Regions from separate parts of the Noviherbaspirillum sp. UKPF54 genome, predicted to be linked through region 2. Evidence: predicted binding sites of a transcription regulator. Region 2 holds the regulator's gene; each other region holds the start of a gene.
What was found. The regulator LexA, encoded in region 2, represses DNA repair genes until DNA is damaged. The targets are predictions, from matches to a motif close to ACTGTATNNNNATACAGT.

Region 1 (3,464 bases), 1.7 Mb from region 2:
ATGAACTGCGGCAGGATCACGCCCTTGATGATCTCGTTGGCCAGATGCGCGCGCTTGTCCAGCGTTTCGCCCACCTGGACCAGGGCCAGGTACGGTTCCCGCAATACTTCCTTCCCGCGCCTGTAGGGGCGCAGGTCGACATATATATAGGCGATCCTGACGTCGTTGCCATGGATGGTTTCGTTGTGAAACTGCACCGCGCTCGTCGGCTGTTTATCCTCTTCGGCCGGCGGCGGCAGGTCGCGGTCGCCGTCGACGAATTCGCCGCGCGCGCCAAGCACCTGGAAATACACATTGTCGACATCGTCGGCGCGCAGGATGTCGCGCGCCGCGCCGGACGTCTGCGCCACCACCTTGCCGTTGACTTCCCTGACCTGCTGCGCCAGCACCGTGACCTTGTCGTCCAGCGCGCGGTCGAACGGATGGTTGGCGATCGACTTCGCCACCAGGTAGGTGATCGCGATGCTCATCGGCCATAGCAGCAACAGCGGCACCAGCATCCAATCCAGGATCTCGCCGAACAGCGAGCGCTGGATGCGCTCCTCGGGCTGGGTATCTACGGTATCGAAGGCGAGGTGGGAAGGAGGAGAGCCGGACGCGGGCGCGTCCGGACGATGGACCTCGCTCATGGACCGGCCGGAGGGGCGGCGCTGCCGGCCGCGCTATCAGGAAGCTTTTCCAGGCAATATCCGAGGCCGCGCACGGTGGCGATGCGCACGCCGCCGGCCTCGATCTTCTTGCGCAGGCGATGCACGTAAACCTCGATGGCGTTATTGCTGACTTCCTCGCCCCATTCGCACAGGTGATCGACCAGCTGTTCCTTCGATACCAGGCGGCCGGTACGCTGCAGCAGTACCTCAAGCAAGCCGAGCTCGCGCGCCGACAAGTCCAGCATCTGGTCATTCATGTACGCGATGCGTCCCACCTGGTCATAGGACAGCGGTCCATGCTTGATCACGGTCGGACCGCCGCCGACGCCGCGCCGGGTCAGGGCGCGTACCCGCGCCTCCAGCTCGGACAGCGCGAACGGCTTGGCCATGTAGTCGTCCGCCCCCAGGTCGAGGCCCTTGACGCGCTGCTCGACCGAGTCGCTGGCGGTCAGGATCAGCACCGGCAGGCGCGAGTTGCGCGCGCGCAGGCGCCGCAGTACTTCCAGCCCCGACATCTTGGGCAGGCCCAGGTCCAGGATCAGTAGATCGAAATCCTGGGTCGACAGCGCAGTGTCTGCCTCCAGGCCATTCTTGACGCAATCGGTCGCGTAACCCGATTGCCGCAACGAGCGGGTCAGGCCATCGGCTAGTACACTATCGTCTTCGGCGAGCAAAATACGCATGGTCAGACTCTGCAATCGGATGGACGGTAGTCTATTGTCTTTTATTAATGACGACAAGGCGCGCTAGCCAGGCCATGGCATCGTCCCGCAGACTTTTCGCGATATTTGAAATTCGCGCTTGCATAAAGCACTGGTTTTTTATACAGTACGCACTGTGACGTCGAAAGCAGTATTCAGTACGGGGTCCGGCAACTCCCATTTTGGACTCCACATAACCTAACTGTCGAAAGAATTTGGATATGGACGACAAGAAATCCGCACAAAACCCGGACAAGGCCAAGGCACTGGCTGCCGCGTTGGCGCAAATTGAAAAGCAGTTCGGCAAGGGCTCCGTGATGCGCATGGCGGACGGCGCGGTTGCTGAAGAAGTGCAGACGGTATCGACCGGTTCGCTTGGGCTGGACATCGCGCTGGGCGTGGGCGGCTTGCCGCGCGGGCGTGTCGTCGAGATCTATGGTCCGGAATCGTCCGGTAAAACCACGCTCACCCTGCAAGCGATTGCAGAAATGCAAAAACTGGGCGGCACCTGTGCATTTATCGATGCCGAACACGCGCTCGACGTCGTGTATGCCCAGAAGCTCGGCGTCAATCTGTCGGATCTGCTGGTTTCCCAGCCGGATACCGGCGAGCAGGCGCTTGAAATTTGCGACGCGCTGGTACGTTCCGGCAGCGTCGACCTAGTGGTGGTCGACTCGGTCGCCGCCTTGACTCCGAAAGCCGAAATCGAAGGCGATATGGGCGACTCGCTGCCCGGCCTGCAGGCCCGCCTGATGTCCCAGGCGCTGCGCAAGCTGACTGGCAGCATCAACCGCACCAATACGCTGGTGATCTTCATTAACCAGATCCGTATGAAGATCGGCGTCATGTTCGGCAACCCCGAAACGACCACCGGCGGCAATGCGCTCAAGTTCTACGCATCGGTCCGTCTCGATATCCGCCGCACCGGCTCCATCAAGTCGGGCGAAGAGGTGATCGGCAACGAAACCAAGGTCAAGGTCGTGAAGAACAAGGTGGCGCCGCCGTTCAGGGAAGCGCACTTCGACATCCTGTATGGCGAAGGCACCTCGCGCGAAGGCGAAATCCTCGACCTCGGCTCGGAAGCAAAGATCGTCGAGAAATCCGGCGCCTGGTACAGCTACAACGGCGAACGCATCGGCCAGGGCAAGGACAACGCCCGTAATTACCTGAAAGAGCATCCGGAACTCGCACGCGAAATCGAAAACAAGGTGCGTGCCGCGCTTGGCGTGCCCCAGTTGCCCCCGGTCGCTGCCGAAGCTGAGTAAATCTTTCTCTTTTCCTTCATCCCGAATACTTCACGTGAGGGAGCCCGCGCTCGATGGCTAAGCTGCAAATGAGCCTGAAGGCGCGGGCTCTGAAGTATTTGTCCGCCCGCGAGCACAGCCGGCTGGAACTGGCGCGCAAGCTCGCGCGCTATGCGCAGGAAACCGATGACATCGACGCCTTGCTCGATGCGCTGGAGGCTGCCAAGCTATTGTCACAGTCGCGTTTTTCCGAATCATTGGTACATCGCCGTGCCGCACGCTTCGGCAATAGCCGCATCCTGTCCGAATTGCAAAGCCACGGTATCGAAGGCGACGCGCTTGATGACATCAAGGCCAGCCTCGCACAGGACGAAACTGCGCGCGCACGCGAAGTCTGGAAGAAGAAATTCAGGCAAGCTCCCGCCGATGCTGCCGAGCGCGCGAAGCAGATGCGTTTCTTGCAGCAACGCGGTTTCTCGATGCGCGCCATCCAGGGCGCCATGCGCGCGATCGATCAGTCTGAAGACTGAGTTTCCTGTCGCTTCCCGTCGCCATGGTCGCGCGCGATGGAATGCCGCTCCGGCAATAGCGATCCATGCGCATAAATCCGCCACTCCCATCCGTGCATGGTCGTGCTGTCTCGCATATTGGTTGAGGTGGGAGGGCTTCAAAATCAATAACAGTTATTTGCATTGGTGATAACGGCGGCGGAAAAAGCGCGCAAATTGGGCAAAAATTAGCGTTTTTATCACTCTTCAATAGCGGAAAAAGAAACACCTTGGTTTTCCGGTACTTACCTGTGCTACACTTTTGGAGTTTTTGCAGCGCCGCATGAGCGGCTGTTGCCGTAGAAGCTGCGGCAACGACAC
Region 2 (3,464 bases):
CGGCGGCTGACGCGGATGCGCTTTTCGTTGAGGTAGGCGCCGGCGCCCTTGGATGCAGTAAACAGGTCGTTGCGGGTCGGGTCGTAGACCACCGCTTGCGTGATCTGGCCGCGCTGTTGCAGGGCGATCGATACGCAATACTGCGGAAACCCATGGATGAAATTGGTGGTGCCGTCGATTGGATCGATGATCCAGACGTTTTCGTTTTCGTCGTGCAGGTTGGCGGAGGCGCCCGATTCTTCGGCCAGGATGGCGTGGTCGGGGTAGGCGGTTTTCAGAACCTCGATGATCGCCAGTTCGGCGGCCTTGTCGACTTCAGTGACGAAATCGTTGTGTCCTTTTTCCGTGACCTTGACACGGTCGATGTCGAAGGAGGCGCGATTGATGACCGCGGCTGCGCGGCGTGCGGCTTTCACCGCCGTATTCAGCATGGGATGCATAGAGGTTCCGTTAAAATTGCGGTTCCGGTTTTCGGACCACAAATGAATTAATGAGCGATGCGGCAATATCGGACAGTTGTTCGCTTGCCGCGCAATGCCGCTATTTTAAATGAACCAGCAACAAACCAGTACTTCTCTTTTTGACCGCCTGCGTTTCGTGCTGGTGGAAACCAGTCATCCGGGCAATATCGGTTCGGTGGCGCGCGCCATGAAAACCATGGGGTTTTCACGCCTTGTGCTGGTGAATCCCCGCTTTCCGGACGCAAACCGGCAGGAGGAGGCGATTGCCTTCGCCAGCGGCGCGCAGGATATCCTGGCCAGCGCAAAGATCGTCGGTTCGATCGGCGAAGCGCTGGCCGGCTGCAATTTTGCTGCGGCCTTAAGTGCCAGGCCGAGGGAATTTTCGCCGCCTGTCATTACGCCGCGCTCATTGGCTGGACAGCTGTCGGTCGATGCCGGCCTGGATGCTGCGCTGGTATTCGGCAACGAGAGGTATGGTTTGCCGAACGAAATCGTTGAAAAGTGCAATGTCCTGATCAATATCCCGGCCAACCCCGAGTATTCATCGCTGAACCTGGCGCAGGCAGCGCAGGTGCTGGCATATGAGTTGCGACAGGCCGCCGTCGGCGACGCGCCACCGGCGACGACGATCGGGTTTCAGGGAGAGGCGGCTGGCCTAGCGCAGATCGAGGGCATGTATCGGCATCTCGAGGAGGCGCTGGTGGCGGTCGAATTCCTCGATCCCGACAATCCGAAGAAATTGATGCCCAGGCTGAAACGGCTGTTTTCCCGGACTCAGCTGGAAACCGAGGAAGTCAATATATTGCGAGGCATCGCCCGGCAAATTTTGAAGAAGGTGCCGCGCTAGGGAAGCCGCCGCGTGAAACGGCCTGGATTGCACGGCGAGATTGCTTTGTTGTCGAGGGAGGCCTCAGCCCCAAGCCCGTAGCAGGCCGACCGCCAATCCTTCCAGTGCAAAATCCTCCTGGCTGGCGTCGACGCGAATTGGCTTGAAATCCGGATTTTCGGGCAGGAGTTCGATGACCGAGCCGGATTTCTTGTAGCGCTTGACCGTTACATCGTCGCCTAGTCGGGCCACTACGATCTGGCCGTTCTTTGCGCTGTCCACTTTTTTCACCGCCAACAAGTCGCCGTCCATGATGCCGATGTCGCGCATCGACAGGCCGCGCACTTTCAGCAGGTAATCGGGCTTGGAGGAAAATAGCGACGGGTCCACGCTATAGGTGGCTTCGATGTGTTCCTGCGCGAGGATGGGCGAGCCGGCGGCGACACGACCAACCAGCGGCAGGCTCAGTTGCATCAGCGCGGGGTGGGGGAGCGCCATTTGCTTGGCGCCGATACGGCCCAGTCCGCTGTCGCCATTCATGTCGCGCAAGCGGATGCCGCGCGAGGTGCCGGGCGAGATTTCAATCGCTCCCTTGCGGGCGAGTGCCTGCAAGTGCTCTTCGGCCGCGTTGGCCGAACGAAACCCCAGTTCGGCCGCGATTTCAGCCCGTGTTGGAGGGAATCCGGTATTTTCGATCGCTTCCCTGATCAGATTCAGAATTTGCTCTTGACGGGCGGTAAGTTTGATCATGGCGGCACCTGAGCGTCGATAAACGCTGTTCATAAAAACAGACTGTATTTTTATACAGCTTCTAGGCGAATGCAAGCGCCCACGTCATTAATTTCCCCGTTACCATGCGGCCGGCGCTGCCGTTGGGGTGTAAGCGCTTGAAAGCATTGAGCTTTCTGTATTTTCGGGTTATCATCGTCGGCTTTCCTCTTCCCACACCTGTCTTGACGCCGGGGTGGGCGATTGTTTAATCCGTCCATAAGGAGATTACATGCGTCATTATGAAATCGTATTTATCGTGCATCCGGATCAGAGCGAGCAAGTGCCCGCAATGATCGAGCGCTACAAGGGCATCGTGACCGCCCGCAACGGCAAGATCCATCGCATCGAAGACTGGGGCCGTCGCCAGATGGCTTACATGATCCAGAAGCTGGCCAAGGCACACTATGTCTGCATGAATATCGAGTGCGACAACGAGACTCTGGCTGAAATCGAAACCGGCTTCAAGTTCAACGATGCCGTGCTGCGCCACCTCACCGTGAAGATGAAGAAGGCCGAGACTGCGCCGTCGCCGATGATGAAGGCGGTCCAGAAGGAAGACGCTGCCAAGAGCCAGCGCAGCGAGGCAGCTGCATCGTAATTGCGCAAGCCAGGAGCGTGAACCAGCTTCAGTTGGTCGCCGTCATTGCCGAGCGCGATGCATTGCGATACACGCCGGCAGGCATTCCGATTGCGTCGGCGAAGTTATCGCACCAATCGGAGCAGGTCGAGGCAGGCATCCCGCGCCAGATTGAACTGGAAATCGCTGCGGTCGCCGCAGGCGAAATCTCCGGAAAAGTCAATCGGGCGGAGCTGGGAGTGGCCTACCGCTTCACCGGATTCCTGGCACGCAAGAACCGAAACAGCAAAAGCTTCGTCTTCCACGTCACGGACGTCGAGGCATATACATCAGATCACTAGATACAGGAGCCAAACATGGCATTCGGTAAAAAATTCGACAAGAGCAAACTCAAGCAAAAGCGCCAGCAGCAAAACCCGCTGTTCAAGCGCAAGAAATTCTGCCGCTTCACCGCCGCCGGCGTTGAGCAAGTGGACTACAAGGACGTCGACACCCTGAAGGACTTCGTCCAGGAAAACGGCAAGATCATGCCGGCACGCCTGACCGGCACCAAGGCACACTACCAGCGTCAGGTCGACACCGCGATCAAGCGCGCCCGCTACCTCGCGCTGCTGCCGTACACCGATCTGCACAACGCCTGATTGACGACTGAGAAATAGGAGAAAAACATGCAAGTCATTCTGTTGGAAAAAGTCGTCAATCTCGGCAACCTCGGCGATGTGGTGAAGGTCAAGGACGGCTACGCACGTAACTTCCTGATCCCGCAACGCGTGGCACGCCGCGCAACGCAGGCCGCCGTGGCGGAATTCGAAGCCAAGCGCGCCGAACT
Region 3 (3,464 bases), 1.0 Mb from region 2:
CTGGCCTGATGTCAGCGAGGATGACGCCGGCCTTCTTGTAGTCGTAGCCAGCCCGATAGATGCGCTTCAATCCATCGCATGCCCAGCGATTGAGCTGCAACGAATCGGCAGTCGGGACCGGCAATGGAATGGAAATGCATGGGGAATATTGCGACTTTTCCGGCCTGAACCGGTCGGTGAGAATAAACACCTGCAGCAGTCCCGCAACGGATTTCTGCGTTCGCAGTTTTCCGGCAGCATTGGATATGAAGTGGGCAACAGCATCCTGTAGGTCGTGCAACTCGGTCACGCATTGACCAAACGAGCGACTGGAAACAATTTGTTTTTTGGGGGGTTCGACTTCTTCTAGCTCGATGCAGGCGTCACCACGCAGCTCCCGAATGGTCTTCTCCATTACAACACCATAGCGCGCTCTCAGTGAAGGAGCATCTGCGTCCCGTAACTGCAAGACGGAATCAATTCCAATGGTGCTCAATCCTGTCGACAGCTTCCTGCCGATACCCCACACATCGCCCGCTTCCAGGTGGGCTAGAACGTTGTCTTGCTGCGACTGACTGAGTAAGTTGTAATCGAATACCCCTTTTGATTTTGGATGCTTTTTCGAGACGTGGTTAGCGAGCTTGGCCAACGTCTTGGATGGGCCGATGCCTACACAGACGGTAAGTCCAGTCCACTGCAAAATGGTTTTTCGAACGTCGTATGCCCGCTCGCGAATATCCGTGAACCCCGTCAGGTCGAGAAAGCATTCATCTATCGAATAGACTTCCTGGACCGGCGAAAACTGGGACAGGATAGACATGACGCGATTGCTCATGTCGGCATATAACGCGTAATTGGACGAGAAGGCGACGATGCCGTGCTCCCTGGCCAGGTTTCTTAACTTGAACCAGGGTTCGCCCATCTTGACACCCAGCGCCTTAGATTCGTTGGACCGCGCGACGACGCAGCCGTCGTTATTCGAAAGGACGACCACTGGCTTCCCATCGAGGTCCGGCCTGAACACTCTCTCGCAACTGCAATAGAAGTTGTTGCAGTCGACTAATGCCAGGCTGCGGATTGACGAGTCCATGGCGCTGCTAGCCGTTGAGCAGCTTGCGAAGGTTATAGGTGACTACGCCCCACACGCGCAGCTCTTGCCCATCCTTCAAATCAATCGGCGGATACGCCGGATTTTCCGCCAAGAGGCGGATGGTCTTCCCGCGCCGATACAGCCGCTTGACGGTAAATTCCTCATCCACGATGGCCAGCACAATGTGCCGGTGCTTCGGTTCGATGGAGCGGTCAACAACAATCGTATCGCCGTCAAAGATGCCGACGTTAATCATCGAGTCGCCCCGGACGCGAAAAAGGAACGATGCTTCCGGGTTAAGGAGCAAGTGGGCATTCAGGTCGATTCTTTTTTGGCTGTGGTCTGCCGCCGGACTGGGAAAGCCTGTTCGCACAGTAGCCCCGAACTGGGTCAAAACCAGCGGATTGACATCCAGCGGCACGGGGTCTTGTTGTGACGACATGGCAGATAATTCTTTATGACATTAAACTGTATATACATACAGTATCTGCGATGCGTTTCTAAAATTCAAGCTCCTGCTTGGCGTTTTGAATCGAGCAGGAACAGGCTTCGTGAGCAGCCTGCAATACTCGCTGCAAAAACACGCTCTTCCACGTCGCTACCAGATGCAAGTCAAAATGAGTTCCGTTACTCAGCTAACTGCTCTGCAAATTCTCTTCCAGCGTGCTAGCCACGCAATCGGTTCAGCTGGGCTAACTTACTCGACCTGCTCCCGAATCTCGCCCCGGCATTACGGCATTACGGTATTACGGTATTACGGTATTACGGTACCTGTGTCAGCCGTATTACGCGCGTCAACAACGTCCAATGTTCACGACGACAACCAGAGAATTCACTGCGTCCGGGAATTGCTTATTTACCCGCAATGACACATACGAAACTGGTTCTTTCCCTCCGCTTTCGCTTTGTACATTAAGCGGTCTGCTGCTTCGATAATTGCCTCATTTGTATGCAGTTCCGGATTGGGCAACATGCATATTCCAACGCTTGCTCCAAGCCGTAAATCGTCGCGTGGAGTGACTACCCGTTCGATTGCGCTGAGCACCCCTGCTGCGAGCCGTTCAGCATTGTCTTCACTGACAACGTGCCGAAGCGCTATGCCAAATTCATCCCCGCCCAGCCTAGCAACCTTATCCGAATGCCGCACGCAGCGAACTAATGAAGCGGCGACGGCCTTCAATACCGTGTCGCCGGCAGCATGTCCGCAGGCATCGTTGATAGCCTTAAATCCATCCAAGTCCAATACCAGTACTGCGGTCTTTTCGCCAGGTTTAGTATCCGCCGCCCGCAATTCTTCAAGTACATCCCCGAATCCGGCACGGTTCAATAATCCCGTCAACGGGTCGTGTTTGGTGGCGACCTCAAGGTGTGCGACACGCGATTCGAATGCGGATTTCTCCTCTTCGAGTCGCTTGACGAGGACAACAACATAGAGTGGCAACAGGACGTTGACGAGCACGATGCCGGCCGCAACGCCCGGAATGCTTCGCCAGTCGGACGAGAAGAAGAATGCGGCGCCCATAGCCGGGCCGCCGACCGCCGACGAGAGCCACGCATATCTTGTCCCGAACCGCATGCCGCTACCGATGGACCCGAGAGCGGGAACCCAGGCAACCAAACCGGCCAGAAACCCAGCGAGATACATCCCGATGGCAGGCAACGCCTGGTCCAATATGGCGGCCAGCGTCCGCCGCAGCTGAATATTCAGAATGGAAAACTGTACAACGAACACCCAGAGCACGGCATAAAGGATGTATCCCAATGCGCCTATGGCTACATTGGCAGGCACGGCATGCCAATCGCGATACCACGCCAGAATAAGGTACAGGCAGAACGGTGTGACATTCATCACCCGGAGCTTCGCCTGGCCGAACTCGGAGCCGATAGGAGACTTGCGCGACAACAGACGGGTCAACCAACGAAATTTCTTCATGCCGAATCACGCCTTGAGGCCAAGCTTTATGAATGGCCGGAGTACCGATATGCGCGCACGGTTTGCGCGTGCAAGTCACAAATAGTTGCACTGTAGAAATTATTTTAGCACGTGGTTTGGTGACGGTTCCCTAGGGCAGCTGAGATTTTCGGCAAATCCGCAAAGCATGTAACCTCGAGCCGATAAAATTATCGTCCAGGCGCCTTCATTGCGGCTGTCGTCTGCGTACGCACGCTTGAACAACTGCCCAAGAATTTTTTTCACGCTGCTTCCAAAAAGGCTAAAACCTGATTTTTACACTTGTCCTTACCAATTTTTTGTGAGGACATCATCATGGTTCATGCAACCACTCAGGGCAATTCCAACTTTGCAGGCACTACGGCGGCCGGGAAATCTCCGTCGGCGCACGACAAAGAAGTCAAACTCATCAAGACGGCTGCGACCGACACTGGCCACACCAAG

Region 1: a site for LexA is predicted at 1,463-1,480, ahead of recA (recombinase RecA). Genes of this name have one in related genera too.
Region 3: a site for LexA is predicted at 1,537-1,554, ahead of FAY22_RS00420 (LexA family transcriptional regulator). Genes of this name have one in related genera too.

The regions. Positions count from the first base shown of each region.
Region 1 is NZ_CP040128.1:2,803,073-2,806,536, reverse strand. It holds gene FAY22_RS12945 (sensor histidine kinase) at 1-629, opposite strand, end outside; gene FAY22_RS12940 (response regulator transcription factor) at 626-1,333, opposite strand; gene recA (recombinase RecA) at 1,573-2,616, shown strand; gene recX (recombination regulator RecX) at 2,670-3,125, shown strand.
Region 2 is NZ_CP040128.1:1,113,686-1,117,149, forward strand. It holds gene FAY22_RS05230 (inositol monophosphatase family protein) at 1-440, opposite strand, end outside; gene FAY22_RS05235 (RNA methyltransferase) at 550-1,308, shown strand; gene lexA (transcriptional repressor LexA) at 1,372-2,037, opposite strand; gene rpsF (30S ribosomal protein S6) at 2,288-2,656, shown strand; gene priB (primosomal replication protein N) at 2,674-2,976, shown strand; gene rpsR (30S ribosomal protein S18) at 2,992-3,276, shown strand; gene rplI (50S ribosomal protein L9) at 3,304-3,464, shown strand, end outside.
Region 3 is NZ_CP040128.1:84,013-87,476, reverse strand. It holds gene FAY22_RS00425 (Y-family DNA polymerase) at 1-1,069, opposite strand, end outside; gene FAY22_RS00420 (LexA family transcriptional regulator) at 1,077-1,511, opposite strand; gene FAY22_RS00415 (GGDEF domain-containing protein) at 1,926-3,002, opposite strand; gene FAY22_RS00410 (hypothetical protein) at 3,336-3,464, shown strand, end outside.